2 regions of the Bacillus cereus group sp. Bce041 genome follow, and region 2 is predicted to be linked to the other one. Evidence: predicted binding sites of a transcription regulator. Region 2 holds the regulator's gene; the other holds the start of a gene.

Region 1 (9,270 bases), on a different contig from region 2:
GTTTTCAAAATTTATTAATAAAAAGTTCTAACTACTATACACATAAAATACTACTAGATAAATTACATATAAGTGTTAAATGTCTTCTTTAGTAGAGTTATCACAACAAAGAGATTTACATACTATAACAAATTAATAGTCCTTTACAAGAAGATGAATTACTGTTGCTTTAGGAAATTAATAGTTATAAACTTATAGGCAAAGTCGAGATCCTCGCTATAAGTTTGTAAAAATAGAGTATAAATTTATTATACTTTATTAAATTTTTTATACATGAATAGGAGTGATATTTATGCAACTAAAAAATGTAACACCTATGGGATTAAATGATGATGTATTCAAAACAATTATTAATAAAACTGAAAATACATTTCCATCATTTTTTTTCATTAATCCGTCAGGTAATGTTGTCATACCAAAATATTTGAACAAGGATATTTGTATGTATGCAGTTTTCGGTGAAACAATGGTTATAATTGATAATGAAATTGAGATATTAAGGCATCAACAAATATTGTATTTTAATGCTGAGGTGTACATTGAATTGAGAAATAATACAACTGAGAATGTAATTGTATATATTGATGGTGTAAATAAGTAATTATTGATTAGAATTATTATAAATATTTGTGAAATACTTCACAAAAAATACACAATAAAAAATAGTCATTTCATGTATAGTAGGAGTAGTTGAAAATTTCATATTATTATTTGTGAAATACTTCACATGTTTTAAACTTTTACTTAATAGGCAAGATGAAAACAATAAGTTCCAACATTTTAAATCTATTTTTATAGTGATCTGGAGGCTTTAATATGACAAACAAGACAGATGAAAAAGAAGTACAAGCAATGGTCAACGTAGTAATTAAAGATGAAAATGATGTACAAGAAGTTGTTAATACTTTAGTTGAAAATGGAAAAGAAGCACTAAAAGCACTGGAATCTTATACGCAAGAGCAAGTAGATCATATTGTTCATGAAATGGCACTATCTGGATTAGATCAACATATGCCATTAGCAAAAATGGCGGTTGAGGAAACTGGTCGAGGTGTGTATGAGGATAAATGTACAAAGAACATATTTGCGACTGAATATATTTGGCATAGCATAAAAAAAGATAAGACTGTAGGAATTATTCATGAAGATCCACATGAAGAAGTCATCGAAATTGCCGAACCAGTAGGTGTAGTTGCTGGTGTGACACCAGTAACGAATCCTACTTCAACAACTATGTTTAAAGCAATTATTGCAATGAAAACACGAAATCCAATTATTTTCGCTTTTCATCCATCTGCTCAGCAATGCTCTGTTGCAGCGGCTAAAATTTTAAGAGATGCTGCAATTAAGGCAGGGGCACCGGAGAATTGCATTCAATGGATCGAAAAACCTTCTGTTGAGGCAACAAAAAGATTAATGAACCATGAGGGGGTTGCACTTGTTCTTGCAACCGGGGGTGCTGGAATGGTGAAATCAGCATATTCTACAGGGAAACCGGCCTTAGGGGTAGGACCTGGGAATGTACCTTGTTATTTAGAGAAATCAGCACATGTAAAACGAGCTGTAAATGATTTAATTTTATCAAAAACATTTGATAATGGTATGATTTGTGCTTCTGAACAAGCAATCATTGTAGATAAAGAAATCTATAATAGTGTAAAAAAAGAAATGCAAGACAACAATTGTTATTTTGTTACCGAAGAAGAGAGAATAAAACTAGAGAAGCTTGTTATTAATGAAAATACATGTGCAGTAAATAGTGATATCGTTGGGAAATCAGCACATTATATTGCATCATTAGTAGGCATTAAGGTACCAGAAGATACAAAAATACTTGTAGCTGAAATTAAGGGAGTGGGTACAGAATATCCACTATCACGTGAAAAATTGAGCCCAGTATTAGCTTGTATCAAAGCAAATTCACAAGAAGAAGGATTTAAATACTGTGAAGAAATGTTAAATTTAGGTGGCTTAGGGCATTCAGCGGTTATTCATTCTACAAATAAAGAAGTACAAAAACAATTTGGTTTAAGAATGAAAGCTTGTCGCCTTATTGTAAATTCACCATCAGCACAAGGTGGGATTGGTGATATATATAACGCATTTATTCCATCTTTAACATTAGGTTGTGGATCATACGGTAAAAATTCTGTTTCTCAAAACGTAACAGCTACACATTTAATAAATGTAAAGCGTTTGGCGAATAGAAAAAATAATATGCAATGGTTCAAATTACCACCTAAGGTTTTTTTTGAAAAACATGCGACACAATATTTAGCTAAGATGCCAAACATTTCACGAGCATTCATTGTAACGGATCCAGGAATGGTAGAACTGGGATATGTGGACACAGTTACACATTACTTACAACAGCATTTAAATGATGTAAAAGTAGGTGTTTTCTCAGAGGTAGAACCAGATCCATCAGATGAAACAGTATTCAAGGGTGCTGAGATGATGAGAAGCTTCAAACCTGATGTAATTATTGCATTGGGCGGAGGTTCAGCAATGGATGCAGCAAAAGGAATGTGGCTATTTTATGAATATCCAGAAACAAAATTCTTTGGAATCAAACAAAAGTTTTTAGATATTAGAAAACGTACATGTAAATTTCCAACACTAGGGCAAAAAGCACAATTTGTTGCGATTCCAACAACATCAGGAACAGGGTCAGAAGTGACACCATTCGCGGTTATTACAGATAAAAAAAACAATATAAAATATCCACTTGCTGATTATGAATTAACACCAGATGTAGCGATTATTGATCCACAGTTTGTAATGACAGTGCCACCTCATGTAACAGCAGACACTGGAATGGATGTGTTAACACATGCAATTGAAGCATACGTGTCTATTATGGCAAATGACTATACAGATGGATTGGCTTTAAAAGCCATTGATCTAGTATTTAAATATTTACCGAGAGCATATAAAAATGGAAATGATGAAGAAGCACGTGAGAAAATGCATAATGCTTCTGCAATTGCAGGTATGGCTTTTGCAAATGCATTTCTTGGTATTAATCATAGTTTGGCGCATAAGCTTGGACCAGAATTTCACATTCCACATGGACGCGCTAACGCAATCTTAATGCCGCATGTAATTCGCTATAATGCTATTAAGCCGAGAAAACATGCATTGTTCCCAAAATATGAGCATTTTGTGGCAGATGAACGTTATGCATATATTGCAAGAACATTGGGGCTGCCAGCAAGTACAGTGGAAGAAGGGGTAGAATCTCTTGTGCAAGCAATTATCAGCCTTGGAAAAAAATTGAATATTAATATGAGTATTGCAGGACAAGGAGTAAAACAAGAAGCATTTGAAAATGTTGTGGATGTCTTATCAGAAAGAGCATTTGAAGATCAATGTACACCAGCAAATCCGAAACTTCCATTGATTTCAGAATTAAAAGAAGTATATAAACAAGCATATAAAGGTGTGTAATAAGTTAAGTAGGTATAACTTTTTAAGTTCATAGATTTTGTATTTGATATTTGTAAATGTATTGTATATGGGTGTTAAGGGGAAATATATATTATAAATAGCTGTGTTTTAAATAGAACATCTAACAAAAATGCTGCCTAGATGACCTGTATGTAGGTGAGACGGGAGTGTACAAAAACTATGTCTAACTATAAGAAATTAAATCAAGTAATTGAAAAAAAGAGGAATTAATATCGCTTGTTAAGCAGTATGGATTCACTCATGAAAAGGTAATTTGTTATAGTAGAGAATTGGATTTATTAATATATGATTTGATGAAATCTAATAGAAACAATAAGTAAATCGAATTTATATAAAAAAGAAATAAAATATAAATATTTAAGATATTTTTAAAATAAAAAGCACTCTCCTATTTATAGGTGAGTGCTTTTTTATCTTAATTTCATCTATTTTGGTGAGGGATTTTTAAATGCTAAAAACTTATGCGTGATAAATCTCACAACATAAATGCACATATAATTTTACAATATAGTATGTAAGTTGATGGGAGGCTTTCTTTTTGATAAATCGTGATTATAATAAAAACCCATTTATTGTAATATGGGAGTTAACAAGAGCATGTGAATTAAAATGTCTACATTGTCGTGCTGAAGCTCAGCATTATCGTGATCCTTTTGAGTTAACATTAGAAGAAGGAAAAAAACTAATTGATGATATATATGAAATGGATAATCCGATGCTGGTTTTTACTGGTGGGGATCCATTAATGCGTTCGGATATATATGATATTGCTGAATACGCGGTGAAGAAAGGTATTCGGGTTTCCATGACACCCAGTGCTACTCCAAAAGTTACTAAAGAAGCGATTAAAAAAGCAAAAGATGTTGGGATTGCTAGATGGGCATTTAGTATAGATGGACCAACAGCTGAAGTACACGATCATTTTAGAGGAACAGAGGGGTCATTTAAATTAACAATGGATGCAATTCATCATTTAAATGAATTAAAAATCCCTATTCAAATTAATACAGTTGTTTCTAATTATAATTTGAGTGTACTTAAAGATATGGCAAATTTAGTAGAAGAATTAGATTGTGTGTTGTGGAGTGTATTTTTCTTAGTCCCAACAGGACGTGGTAAAGAGAAAGATATGATTTCACCAATTCAACATGAAAGAGTGTTCCGCTGGCTATACCAGCTAAGTAGAACTGTTTCTTTTGATATAAAAACCACAGCTGCTCAGCACTATAGACGCGTTGTTCTTCAAGAAAAAATGAAGGGAATTAAAAAGATAGATCAAATTATTCAATATAGAGATGTACTGATGGAAGGGATGACGGAAGGATTTAATGAATTTGGACGCGCTCCAAAAGGAGTAAATGATGGAAATGGAGTTGTATTTATTTCTCATATTGGAGATGTATACCCAAGTGGGCTATTGCCGATTAAAACCGGGAATATTAAATCAACACCGATAGCTGAAATTTATCGAAACTCTCCTGTTTTTCAAAGCCTTCGTAATCCAGACAATTATAAAGGCAAATGCGGTGTTTGTGAGTTTCGATATGTTTGTGGGGGATCTCGTTCTAGGGCATTTGCGATGACGGGGGATTACATGGAAAGCGAACCTTTTTGTGTATATGTTCCAAGAGCATTGCAAAAAAAGTGTAAGAATTGAGCATGTCCCTTTTTATAAATTTTTTTATTGTGTATTTCCAATATTTATGAGTAAATACTTTCTGCTCATAAATATTGGATTAGTGATAACGAATAATCGAAAAAAGCAAGGGAATTATATTTATTTTAGGCGTATAATACGTTGATTTGAGCTTCCGCGAAATGGAAGAGTCAAATCTCTTTTTTCGATTTCAAATCTTCCATCAACTAAAACATCCCCATAATGTAACAGCTCAATCATATCTTTGTTTTGTGAATTCTGTATCTCTTCTAGTGTATAGCCAGTGTAAATCCAAAGATTTTTGTTTAAACTTTTTACAGCTTTTGCAACTTCTTTGACCTCGATAGCTTGAAAAAATGGGTCACCCCCTGAAAATGTTACATCAGTTAGAGGGTTTTTGAAAATTTCTTTTATAATTTCTTTCACACTCATCTCGGTCCCATTATAAAGATTCCATGATTTGGGGTTATGGCAACCTAAACAATGATGCGGACAACCGGCAAAAAACACAACTGTCCGTAACCCTTCACCATCTACTACACTATCATGAATAATATTCATTACCTTCATTTATGTTTCACACGATCTGCTTCTTCACTACGCTTTGCATTGTTCCATTTTGACATGTCCCCCACAAGATATCCAGTAATACGGCGAATTCTTTCAATATGATGGTCTTCTATATTTCCACAGCTGGGGCATTCATTTTCAATAACTCCATTATAGTCACAACATTTACAACGATCCACCGGATGATTAATTGAACCATATCCTACTTCATACTGTGCCATTGCTTGAACAATCTGTTTTAAAGCCATTAGATTATGTGCTGCCGCCCCATCTAGTTCAATATACGTAATATGACCACCGTTGCAAAGAGCATGAAACGGTCCTTCTAAACGTATTTTATTAATTGCTTGAATAGGATAATAAACTGGAATATGAAATGAATTTGTATAGTAATCATGATCGGTTACACCTGTAATAGTTCCAAACTCAGCACGATCCTTTTTGATGAACTTCCCTGATAGTCCCTCGGCAGGAGTTGCAATTAAGGTGAAATTCAAGCAATGCTCTTCTGATGCTTGGTCCATCTTATTTCTCATAAAGGTAACAATTTCTTTTCCAAGTTGCCATGAATCTTTATCTTCCCCATGGTGTTTTCCTGTTAAGGCAACCAAGCATTCCGCGAGTCCAATAAAACCAAGGCTCAATGTTCCTTGCTTTAAAATCTCAGTAACTGAATCTTCTGGTTGTAGTTTTTCTCCATTGCGCCAAATCCCTTGTGAATATAGGAATTGAAAATCTCTTGCTTTTTTTGTGCATTGATAAGAATATCTTTCTAGCAATTGACGAATGCCAAGTTTGATATAATGATTTAAAGATTTGAAAAATCCCTCTTTTGAATCATTTATTAAAGCTAATTTTACTAGATTAATAGATGTAAATGATAAATTTCCTCTGCCAATTGCTGTCTCCTCACCATGAATATTAGACATCACACGAGTACGACACCCCATATAACATACTTCACTTTCTGGGTGCCCATTATAATACGCTGCATTAAATGGCGCATCTAAAAATGAAAAGTTAGGGAACAATCGTTTCGCTGTTGTTTCTAATGCAAGTTCAAATAAATCATAATTTGGATCTTTTTCTTCAAAATTTACGCCTTTTTTTAATTTGAAAATTTGAATGGGGAAAATAGGTGTTTCGCTTTTTCCTAATCCCGCTTGTGTTGCCTGTAGTAATTGTTTAATTAATAGCCTTCCTTCCTTTGATGTGTCCGTTCCGTAATTAATTGAAATAAACGGAACTTGTCCACCACCACGGCTATGCATACTATTGGAATTATGAATAAATGCCTCACATGCTTGATATGTATCGTTTTCTGTTTCTTTCCATGCAAACACTTCGATTTGTTCCTTTGTTAGCGGATAGTCTATTAACTTTTTTTTGTTTTTTTCAAATGTTTTCCTCACATAGGGTGCTAAATCTATATCAAACATGGCAAGAGATTGCCCACCATGCTGCATATTTTGATTAGCTTGAAGAATAATAGACGAGAGTGCTAATGCACTTTTAATATCTTGTGGTTGTCTCATATGGCCATGTCCAGTGTGGAACCCTTTTTTCAGCAATTGTGCTAAAGGGATTTGTGAACACGTGGTTGTTCCTGTTGCATAAAAATCTAAATCGTGTGGGTATAAAATATTTTGATTAATAGCTTTTTTTACTTGTTTAGAAAGCAAATGTTCCCTTACATAAAGTTTTGCGCTCTCTGATGCAAATGTTCCCATCATTCCCATTGGAGATCGACCATCAACATTTGCATTTTCTTGCATTAAGTCTTGATCGTTACTGTTTATAATTTTATCAAAAGTTGTCCATAAAGTATTTTTTTGCTGTTTTACATTGTCTGAGTTGTTCATCAAATTCACTCCTGCTCAATATATAGTATCTAACATCGATAAATGATACTATATACAGTGCGTTTCTGCAATGGTACTAATAAATGAAGTATGTAATCTTTTCTTTTTAGAAGAGACTAAATCTAGAAGTTTATCGTATTACCTTGCTCATAAAAAATGAAAAGATATAGAATGATTCAATTATTTATAGATAAAAATTCTTTTGTTTTAGGTTCAAAGAGTGAGGATATCAATAGAGAGTAAAAACACACTGAACAATGTTTTATTTTATAAAATAAAAGGTATAAAAATAGAATGCAGTGATTTCACTCACAGTATTTTTTAAAAACATAGTTTATCTTATAAGAGAAGAGTGAGTATGAGAAATTCATTATATTTTACTATTTGGGATGCGTATTCCCTAAATTGGTGGAGTATGATTACCAGTGGGGGGATTCTCTCACTGGTAAAGTTTTTTATCTATAAATTTAATGATATATATGCTACTTATTATCATTCTTACGTAACATTTTGATAAAAAATTAAATGTGAGGTGTGGAAGAATGAAGTTAATTATTCCAAAGCAGCATGGAGCTTGGGGAATGCTGCTTATTCCATTTGTTTTAGGTATTTTAACTGGTAAATGGACATGGTATCATATACCTCTTTTTTTAGCGTGGTTTTTTATGTATTTAGCTACATATCCCTTATTAATGTATGTAAAACAGCCGCGAAAGAAGTATTATTTATATTATTTTTTTCTTTACTTTGGTGAGGCTTGTATATGTACAGCTATTGCTCTTAGTTATGAATGGCGTATAGTTTACTTTTCTATTATTATGCTCCCGTTTTTTTGTATAAACATTTATTTTTCTAGCAAAAAAAATGAACGAGCCTTATTAAATGATGTATGTGCAATTCTTTTGTTTTGTATAGGGGGCATTATAAGTTATTACTTCACAATGAAAACAGTCGATAAAAATATATTGATAATAGCGACTATAACATTTTTATATTTTATCATTTTAGCCAAGAAGACTCCTTCCTCAAGGAACGCGAAGTGAGTAGGTGGGAGATGAATTGGCTTCGAACAAGGGATGGCAGAAGGCCATCTTAATTGTTCGACATACATAAAGTGTTACTTCACTATCTATCGAATGTACGTTCGGTATATGATGGTCATATACCGAAATGGAGGTGAATCAAATGATAATTAATAAAGCCTATAAGTTTCGTATCTATCCAAATCAAGCACAAACAATTCTAATTAACAAAACAATAGGTTGTTCTCGCTTTGTATTCAATCATTTCCTATCCCTATGGAATTACGCATACAAAGAGACTGGAAAAGGTTTAACATATGGTACATGCTCTGCCAAACTACCTGCCATGAAGAAAGAGCTTGTTTGGCTAAAAGAAGTGGATAGTATTGCGATTCAGTCGTCTATTCGCAACCTTGCGGATGCTTATACACGCTTTTTCAAAAAACAAAACAGCGCACCGCGCTTTAAATCTAAGAAGAACAACGTACAATCTTATACCACAAAACAAACAAATGAAAACATTGCCGTTGTAGGGAACAAAATAAAGTTGCCGAAACTAGGCCTTGTTCGATTTGCCAAAAGTCGCGAAGTAGAGGGGCGTATTGTAAATGCTACAGTTAGACAGAACCCTTCTGGTAGATATTTTGTGTCACTATTAGTTGAAACAGAAGTACAAGAACTTCCGAAA
Region 2 (9,270 bases):
GATGTGACAGTTGAAGCTATTAACGATGCATTCAAAACTGTTGCAAACGGTGCGTTAAAAGGTATTGTAGAATTCAGCGAAGAGCCTTTAGTATCTATCGACTTTAATACAAATACACACTCAGCTATTATCGATGGTTTATCTACAATGGTAATGGGTGATCGTAAAGTGAAAGTACTTGCTTGGTATGATAACGAGTGGGGCTACTCTCGTCGTGTTGTAGATCTTGTAACGTTAGTTGTTGAAGAGTTAGCGAAACAAGAAAATGTGCAACACATTTAAGTGAATAAGGGAGGAGAGGGCAAGGCGATATTTGCCCTCTTTTTTTAATTTTTTCTGAAAAGGAAAAAAATTATATAAGTATATTTTAAAAAGTGGACATACCACGAAACGTTGTGATTACTGCATTTGTGAATCGTTTATTTTTTTTAGGGAAAAGTAAAGAGGAAAATATGACAGAAAATCGAAAAAACTGTTGTTGCAAAATGAAAATAAACAAAGTATACTAACACTCGTAAACTTAAGAGCTGAGGTACGTAGTCACTACTTAAAGGGTTAGGACCTCTCTGGACTAACTTTCCCCCGTGGTAGTGGAGCAAGCCAAATTGCAAATTAGTTTTCAATTCGAACAGTTAGAATAAATTTACAAGGGGGAACTGTAGAATGGATACTATGGATACGATGGGTCGTCACGTGATCGCTGAACTTTGGGATTGCGATTTCGACAAGCTTAATGACATGCCGTATATTGAACAATTATTTGTGGATGCAGCACTAAGAGCTGGTGCTGAAGTGCGTGAGGTTGCTTTCCATAAATTTGCACCACAAGGTGTAAGTGGAGTAGTAATTATCTCAGAATCACATTTAACAATTCATAGCTTTCCGGAGCACGGTTACGCAAGTATTGATGTTTATACTTGTGGGGATCGTATTGATCCAAATGTTGCTGCAGAATATATTGCAGAAGGTTTAAACGCGAAAACGCGTGAGAGCATCGAGCTTCCTCGAGGCACTGGTAGCTTCGAAATTAAGCAGAGAGAAACAAAAGCTCTTTAAAAAAGAACATAATTGATTTAAAATGTAAAGAGGTGTATAATGCACCTCTTTTTTAGTTTATAAAAAAGGGAAAATATAACGTACTCGTTAGTTGAATAAATTGGACTCTTGCAAATGAGGTAGTGCCCTATATACCATCTTATTTTTAAGGATGAGATGATAAAGTGATGCGCTGGAACTTAAAGTGGTAAGAGAGTTAGAATGAGTTATATAATATTGTATATATATTTTAGGTGAAGTGAGTAGAGAAAAATAAAGAGTATAGTGTAAAGGAGTGAATGAATTGCGTTGTCCATCCTGTTCTCATAATGGTACAAGAGTGTTAGATTCGCGTCCGGTAGACGAGGGGCGCTCTATTCGAAGAAGGAGAGAGTGTGAAAGCTGCTTAAGTCGCTTTACGACCTTTGAAAGGGTAGAAGAGTCACCTCTTATCGTTGTAAAAAAAGAAGGCACACGAGAAGAGTTTAATAAAGAAAAGATTTTACGCGGTTTAATTAAAGCGTGTGAAAAAAGACCAGTATCTTTAAGGCAATTAGAAGAAGTAACACAAAGCGTGGAACGTGAACTGCGTAATTTAGGTATATCAGAAGTGAAAAGTGATATGATTGGTGAAATTGTTATGGAAGAACTTCGCGATATTGATGATGTTGCTTACGTACGTTTTGCTTCTGTATATCGTCAATTTAAAGATTTAAATGTATTTATTGAAGAATTAAAAGATATACTGCAAAAAGAAAGAGAGTAGAAGTTGTATTTTATTCTCTTTACATACCGTAAGTAATAGGATAAGAGAGCTAGAAGCGCAAGCTAATAGCTCTTTTTCACTAAGAATTTATATAATGAAGATAGAACGAATGAAGTAGAGGATAGATTGGATGAGAGAAAGGAAAAGCAAGAATGGAAAAACAGTCATGGATGGAGCTATTGCCGATTGATCGTTATAAAGTAAGTGCGAAAGGACTACTGCACAATTACGACCGAAAAGTGTTAACGATGTTGTATCAGCCGTTAATAGGTAGTAGAGCTTTTAGCTTATACATGACACTATGGGGAGAGCTTGAGCAAGATCGTGTATTTGGAAAAGAGAATACGCATCATTCCCTTATGGTGACTATGCAAATGCAACTTCCTGAAGTATATGAGGAACGAGTAAAGTTAGAGGCAATTGGGCTTTTGAAGGTATATATTAAGAAAGAAAAAGATATTCGAATGTTCATATATGAGTTGCAACCACCTTTATCTCCGAAGCAGTTTTTTGATGATATTGTTTTAAGTATCTTTTTATACAATCGATTGAGCAGGACAAAATATAATCAAGTAAAGCAATATTTCTTAGAAGAAGAATTTGATTTTGCTTCTTATGAAAATGTTACGCGTTCTTTCAATGATGTGTTTGGTTCGTTTAATCCAGGACAACTTGAGCATGCGCAAGAAGACCTTCGTATTCCAAAAACGACAACTATGCCAAGTAACGAGAAGGGAGACGCTCCGAAAGTTTGGAATGATTTCTTTGATTTCTCTTTATTTGTAGATGGATTGTCCGCTCTTGTTCCTAAAAAGGCGATTACAGATCAAGTGAGAGACTGCGTTATAACACTTGCTTACGTGTATGGTGTAGATGTGTTATCGATGCAAAATATCGTTCTTGGTGCAGTGACAGAGATGCAAACAATTGATATGGAAAGGCTTAGAAAAGGAGCGCGCGATTGGTATCAATTTGAAAATGGTCAAGCATTACCGGTATTAAGTGAAAGAGTACAGCCTCATGCTGCACGTACGATGAAAGAGAAAGAGCCTTCATCGCAAGAGGAGATGCTAATAAAGCAGCTAGAGGAAATCTCACCAAAACAACTATTGAAAGAGATTTCTGGTGGTGCAGAGGCAACGAAAGCGGACTTGCAGATCGTTGAAGATGTCATGATTAATCAAAAATTGACACCAGGAGTTGTGAATGTACTTATTTATTACGTTATGCTACGCTCAGATATGAAACTTGCGAAAACGTATGTCGAGAAGATTGCTGGGCATTGGGCACGTAAAAAGGTCGGTACAGTAGCGGACGCGATGGCGTTAGCGAAAGAAGAGAACCGTCAATATCAAGAGTGGGCTGAGACGAAGAAAAAAGGCCGTACGGCGAAGAAAACGGTGCGGAAAGAAATGGTGCCAGATTGGCTTAAGGAAGAAGAGCCGAAAGAACAAGAGAAAGAAACAGTGAAGAAAGATGTAAGTGTAGAAAAAGATGCAAGTACGCTAGAAGATGAACGAAAACGACTAGAAGAAGTGTTAAAAAAATATAAGCGTGATTAATAGAAGAGAATGAACGCTCTTTGAGGTGAGAAAATGGAGCATATTCAAAATTCATTTGCAAAATTAATGGAAAATGAAAACTTTAAAAATAGATATGAAGTATTAAAGGCAGAAGTAATGGCGCATCCGCGTGTGAAAGAATTTATAGATGAACATAAGGGTGAAGTAACGACTTCTATGATTGAGCGCAGTCTTGTGAAGTTATATGAATATATTGGACAAAGTGTAGGTTGCGTGGATTGTCCGGATTTAGGCTCATGTAAAAATATGCTACAAGGGTACGAGCCAAAGCTTGTTATTCAAGGGAAGATGATTGATATTCAATACGATCGCTGCGTTAGAAAAGTAGCGCATGACGAGAGAAAGAAATATGAAAAACTTGTTCAAAGTGTATATATGCCAACGGATATTTTACAGGCAACTATGGAAAACTTAGATCCTTCTGATTTAAATGCACGTATCGATGCGATTGGTGCAGCGAATGAATTTTTAAGTACATATGAACCAGGTAAAAAAGCACAAGGTTTATATTTGTACGGTAAATTTGGTGTAGGAAAAACGTATTTGTTAGGAGCAATAGCGAACGAGCTTGCTCGAAAGAAAATAAGTTCGATGCTCGTATACTTCCCGGAATTTTTACGTGAAATTAAAAGTTCAATTCAAGATAATTCGATTGGTGAGAAGATTGATGCGGTTAAACGCGTACAAGTTTTAATGTTAGATGATATCGGGGCAGAAGCGATGTCAAGCTTTGTCCGTGACGATGTACTCGGTGCAATCTTACAATTCCGTATGTTAGAAAACTTACCGACGTTCTTTACGTCTAATTTTGATTTTAAACAACTGGAACACCATTTAACGTATACGCAGCGTGGCGAGGCTGAAGAAATGAAGGCAGCACGCATTATGGAACGAATTAAATATTTAGCGAAACCAATTCCGATTGGTGGGAAAAACCGTCGTCATAAGTAAAAGAGCAAGCTGAGAAGCTTGCTCTTTTGTATTATAGTGATATTTTCTTTTCAAATATGAGGTCGAAATATTCAGGTTGTCCAGAACTGCCAAACGTAGGGGCAACAATCTGTACGAACCTCCAGCCATCTCTAGCATGTTCTTGAATAATTTCTTGGTAGTCTTCAGCTGGTTTTGAGCGAGTGAACCCCCAATGTAATTCGACTTTTACGAATTTATATTCAAACATTCAGATACCCCCTTTTATTGATAAGTAAAGTATACAATAAAAATTCATAGTAGCTTGTATCATTTTTTTCTCCCTCCCTTAATATATATAAAATTAGCAAGCCATATTGAGTGGATTTTCTAACGATAGGAAATGTAATTCTACTAAGAGTGAACTTCACGCGGAACGGACTCTTATAGGATTTGTAACGTATAGATACAGTCCTTTAGAGCGGGGATAAAAGGGGGGACAAAAGTGATTGAAATTTGCTTCGAAGAAAAAAATGATGCTATGTACGTATATAGACAATTGCTGAAAAGAGCGGAAGTATTATATAAGGAAACGAGTGTGTATTTACAGGAACAAAAAGTGGTGATTCACATACCAGTACGTGAATCGAATTATATTGAAAAGATCTTATTGCCAGTAATGGTGTATTTCATTGTGAATGTGAAACAAAATGAGTGGATTTATACGATTTTAAAAGAAAAGTTTTTTTATGAAGAACAAGAAGAGTGTCATCAAATATTGCACATGGCACATGAGATTTTAAAGGGAAGAAGAAAAGGTGTAGCTCAGGATTTAACGCGTAACGCATTTGAGTCATATATTAAGTCTTCTTTAAATAATTGGCTTTGTGATCCGCTCTCATTCTCGTTTTCATCATATATCCGTTTTCGTCTTCGTACATATAGGGAAATGGTGGCTAAACTTGCGGAAGTGGCAATTGATGAATATAAGATGGAGCAAGAATACCAAATGTTCATTGAGACGCTTCGGCAACAAGTAAGTAGCCGTAAATCACGTTTGTCTTGCATGCATCTTATTTTTGATGAAAGCTTTATCTTTTATGATGATAAAGGTAGGCGTTTAAAACAGGAGAAGTTGGTCCAATATATAGATGAGGAATTATTAAAGCAAAATGATGTATATATTGATACGAAAGTAATTGCGCCGCTTCTTTCTATTTCGCCCAAAAAGATTTATTTATATACGAAAGAACAAGACCATAATATGATAATTACTTTGCGAAATGTGTTCCAAGAACGGGTCCAATTACATGAATTACATGATTTTGAGCGCAATGTGAAAAATTTAAAAAATAAAGGTAACGCCCTTGATTTTCTAAGTTTTTGAGCATATAATTACCTACATAAATGAAATATATTGAAATGTCATGATGAGGACATGAGTAGTTTTCTACGATTTTCAGAGAGGGAAGCCTTAGGGTGTGAGCTTCCTAGTACGGGATTATTACTTACCACCTCTAAACTTTAGCAGTGAACGGTTTTTCTAGTAATTGCTAACGGACAACACCGTTATGTTGAACTTGAGCAATTAACAATTATGTTAATTGGAACAAGGGTGGAACCACGAATTCAACACTCGTCCCTTTTTACGGGATGAGTGTTTTTTATTTTGAGAAAAAGAGGAGTGACCAGTGATGGCAGATGTAGTTAAAATTACTTTCCCTGATGGAGCTGTGAAGGAGTTTCCAAAAGGCGTAACAACTGAAGAAATCGCAGCTTCTATTAGCCCAGGCTTAAAGAAAAAAGCTGTAGCTGGAAAATTAAACGATGAGATGATCGATCTTGTTACACCAATCGAAGAAGATGGTGCAGTTTCTATCATTACATTAGATTCTGAAGATGGCCTATATATTTTACGCCATTCAACAGCCCACCTTTTAGCACAAGCGTTAAAACGTTTATATAAAGATGTTAAGGTTGAGCTCGGCATTGGTCCAGTAATTGAAAATGGCTTCTACTACGATATTGATATGGAAGAAGCAATTACAGTTGAAGACTTCAAGAAAATCGAAAAAGAAATGCAAAAAATCGTGAACGAGAACTTGGAAATCGTTCGTCATGAAGTACCACGTGCAGAAGCAATTCGTCGCTTTGAAGAAATCGGCGATGAGTTAAAATTAGATTTAATTAACGATCTTCCAGAAGATGCAGTTATTTCAATCTATGAGCAAGGCGAATTCTTCGACCTTTGTCGTGGTGTTCACCTTCCATCTACAGGGAAAATTAAAGTGTTTAAATTATTAAGCGTTGCAGGTGCTTACTGGCGCGGCGATAGCAATAATAAAATGCTACAACGTATTTACGGTACTGCATTCGTTAAAAAAGCGGAATTAGATGAGCACTTACGTATGCTTGAAGAAGCGAAAGAGCGCGATCACCGTAAATTAGGTAAAGAATTAAAACTATTTACTAATAGCCAAAAAGTAGGACAAGGTTTACCACTTTGGTTACCAAAGGGTGCAACAATTCGTCGTATTATCGAGCGTTATATCGTTGATAAAGAAGCAAGCTTAGGCTATGATCACGTATATACTCCAGTACTAGGAAGCAGAGAGCTTTATGAAACTTCTGGTCACTGGAACCACTATCGTGATGGCATGTTCCCATCAATGGAAATGGATAACGAAGAATTAGTTCTTCGTCCAATGAACTGTCCTCATCATATGATGGTTTATAAAAATGATATTCACAGCTACCGTGAATTACCAATCCGTATTGCGGAACTTGGAACAATGCACCGTTATGAAATGTCAGGTGCGTTATCTGGATTACAACGTGTACGCGGAATGACTTTAAACGATGCGCATATTTTCGTTCGTCCAGATCAAATTAAAGAAGAGTTAAAACGTGTTGTAAACTTAACTCTAGAAGTGTACAAAGATTTCGGTTTAGAGAACTACTCATTCCGTCTATCTTACCGCGACCCAGCAGATACTAAAAAGTATTATGCGGATGATGAGATGTGGGAAAAAGCACAAGGTATGTTAAAAGAAGCTATGGATGAAATGGGTCTTGATTACTATGAAGCTGAAGGTGAAGCGGCATTCTACGGTCCAAAACTTGACGTTCAAGTTCGTACTGCTCTTGGAAAAGACGAAACACTTTCAACTGTACAATTAGACTTCTTGCTTCCAGAACGCTTTGAATTATCATACGTTGGTGAAGACGGTAAACAACATCGTCCAGTTGTAATTCACCGTGGTGTTGTATCAACTATGGAACGTTTTGTAGCCTTCTTAATTGAAGAATACAAAGGTGCATTCCCAACATGGTTAGCTCCAGTTCAAGTACAAGTAATTCCAGTTTCTCCGCAAGTACATTTAGACTATGCGAAGAAAGTACAAGACGAATTGCGTCGTGCTGGTATCCGTGTTGAATTAGACACTCGTGAAGAGAAGATCGGTTACAAAATCCGTGAAGCACAAATGCAAAAAATTCCGTACATGCTTGTAGTAGGTGACAATGAAGTAACTGAAAACGGCGTAAACGTACGTAAATATGGTGAACAAAAATCAGAAACAATCGCATTAGATGCTTTTGTTGACATGATTAAAGTAGAAGGAAAACGATAAGAAAAAGCCGCGGTATACCGCGGCTTTTTTATGTAATATACTTGAGAAAAATTAGAAAAAATAACCATGTAACACTTATCATAAAAAAGTATTGCAAGTATGTTAGTTGTTTGTTACAATATTTCTTGTTGTTAGTAAAATACATCGCGTCTTCTTGACAGACGTCATGTCCTATGATAAACTCATCAAGGATAATAGAATATTGTTTTGTGGAACAAGTAGAAGCACCCGCTTCTCACCTGATGGACGCATTCGCAGTTAACAGGTAAATGTATTTCTTACTTAAGATTTTACAAGTGTGGGTGTCGTATGCCCGCACTTTTTTTGTTCGGGTTCTATGACTACAAAATATGTTCTGAGAAAACCTTGGAGGTGGCTTACTATTAGCAAGGATATGATGATTAACGAGCAAATTCGTGCACGTGAAGTACGTTTAGTTGGCGCAAATGGCGATCAACTTGGAATCAAGTCTCGTAATGACGCTTTAGACTTAGCTGCAAATCTTAATCTTGATTTAGTATTAGTTGCTCCAAATGCGAAACCGCCAGTATGCCGCATTATGGACTACGGTAAATTCCGCTTTGAGCAACAGAAGAAAGAAAAAGAGCAGCGCAAAAATCAAAAAGTAATTAGCATGAAAGAAGTTCGTTTAAGTCCAACAATTGATGAACACGACTTTAACACAAAACTTCGTAATGCTATCAAGTTTTTAGAGAAAGGTGACAAGGTTAAAGCATCAATTCGCTTTAAAGGACGTGCCATTACTCATAAAGAAATCGGTCAACGTGTTTTAGATCGCTTCTCAGAAGCTTGTGCTGAAGTTAGCACAGTTGAATCTAAGCCTAAAATGGAAGGACGCAGTATGTTCTTAGTTTTAGCACCGAAAAACGATAAGTAATAGATAGAGGAGGAAATACCTATGCCTAAACAAAAAACTCATCGCGGCGCTGCAAAGCGTTTCAAAAAGACTGGATCAGGTAAACTGAAACGTTCTCACGCTTACACAAGCCATTTATTCGCTAACAAATCTACAAAAGCTAAACGTAAACTACGTAAAGCTGGTGTAGTAAGCGCTGGTGACTTCAAACGCATTCGTCAAATGCTTGACAACTTAAAATAAGTTCGGCTGATATATAGAACAATTAGGAGGTAATATTATGCCAAGAGTAAAAGGTGGTACAGTTACTCGTCAACGTCGTAAAAAAGTAATTAAATTAGCAAAAGGTTACTACGGTTCAAAAAATACATTATTCAAGGTTGCTAACCAACAGGTTATGAAATCTCTAATGTATGCATTCCGTGACCGCCGTCAAAAGAAACGTGACTTCCGTAAATTATGGATTAC

The links. Region 2 encodes NrdR, which represses ribonucleotide reductase genes. Its sites were predicted from a motif close to AACACNATATATNGTGTT; they were not measured.
Region 1: the regulator NrdR is predicted to act here: its motif matches at 7,605-7,622, upstream of ACUN13_RS29225 (anaerobic ribonucleoside triphosphate reductase).

Annotation. Positions count from the first base shown of each region.
Region 1 is NZ_JBQXON010000020.1:28,523-37,792, forward strand. It holds gene ACUN13_RS29200 (hypothetical protein) at 293-601, shown strand; gene adhE (bifunctional acetaldehyde-CoA/alcohol dehydrogenase) at 853-3,450, shown strand; partial or broken gene ACUN13_RS29210 (Spo0E family sporulation regulatory protein-aspartic acid phosphatase) at 3,631-3,791, shown strand; gene ACUN13_RS29215 (TIGR04053 family radical SAM/SPASM domain-containing protein) at 4,010-5,128, shown strand; gene nrdG (anaerobic ribonucleoside-triphosphate reductase activating protein) at 5,249-5,698, opposite strand; gene ACUN13_RS29225 (anaerobic ribonucleoside triphosphate reductase) at 5,695-7,560, opposite strand; partial or broken gene ACUN13_RS29230 (YwiC-like family protein) at 8,103-8,591, shown strand; gene tnpB (IS200/IS605 family element RNA-guided endonuclease TnpB) at 8,746-9,270, shown strand, end outside.
Region 2 is NZ_JBQXON010000001.1:812,602-821,871, reverse strand. It holds gene ACUN13_RS04280 (glyceraldehyde-3-phosphate dehydrogenase) at 1-282, shown strand, start outside; gene speD (adenosylmethionine decarboxylase) at 673-1,056, shown strand; gene nrdR (transcriptional regulator NrdR) at 1,340-1,801, shown strand; gene ACUN13_RS04265 (replication initiation and membrane attachment family protein) at 1,954-3,363, shown strand; gene dnaI (primosomal protein DnaI) at 3,397-4,335, shown strand; gene ACUN13_RS04255 (DUF4177 domain-containing protein) at 4,367-4,564, opposite strand; gene ytxC (putative sporulation protein YtxC) at 4,799-5,680, shown strand; T-box leader at 5,712-5,940, shown strand; gene thrS (threonine--tRNA ligase) at 5,988-7,925, shown strand; ribosomal protein L20 leader region at 8,136-8,256, shown strand; gene infC (translation initiation factor IF-3) at 8,320-8,823, shown strand; gene rpmI (50S ribosomal protein L35) at 8,845-9,045, shown strand; gene rplT (50S ribosomal protein L20) at 9,083-9,270, shown strand, end outside.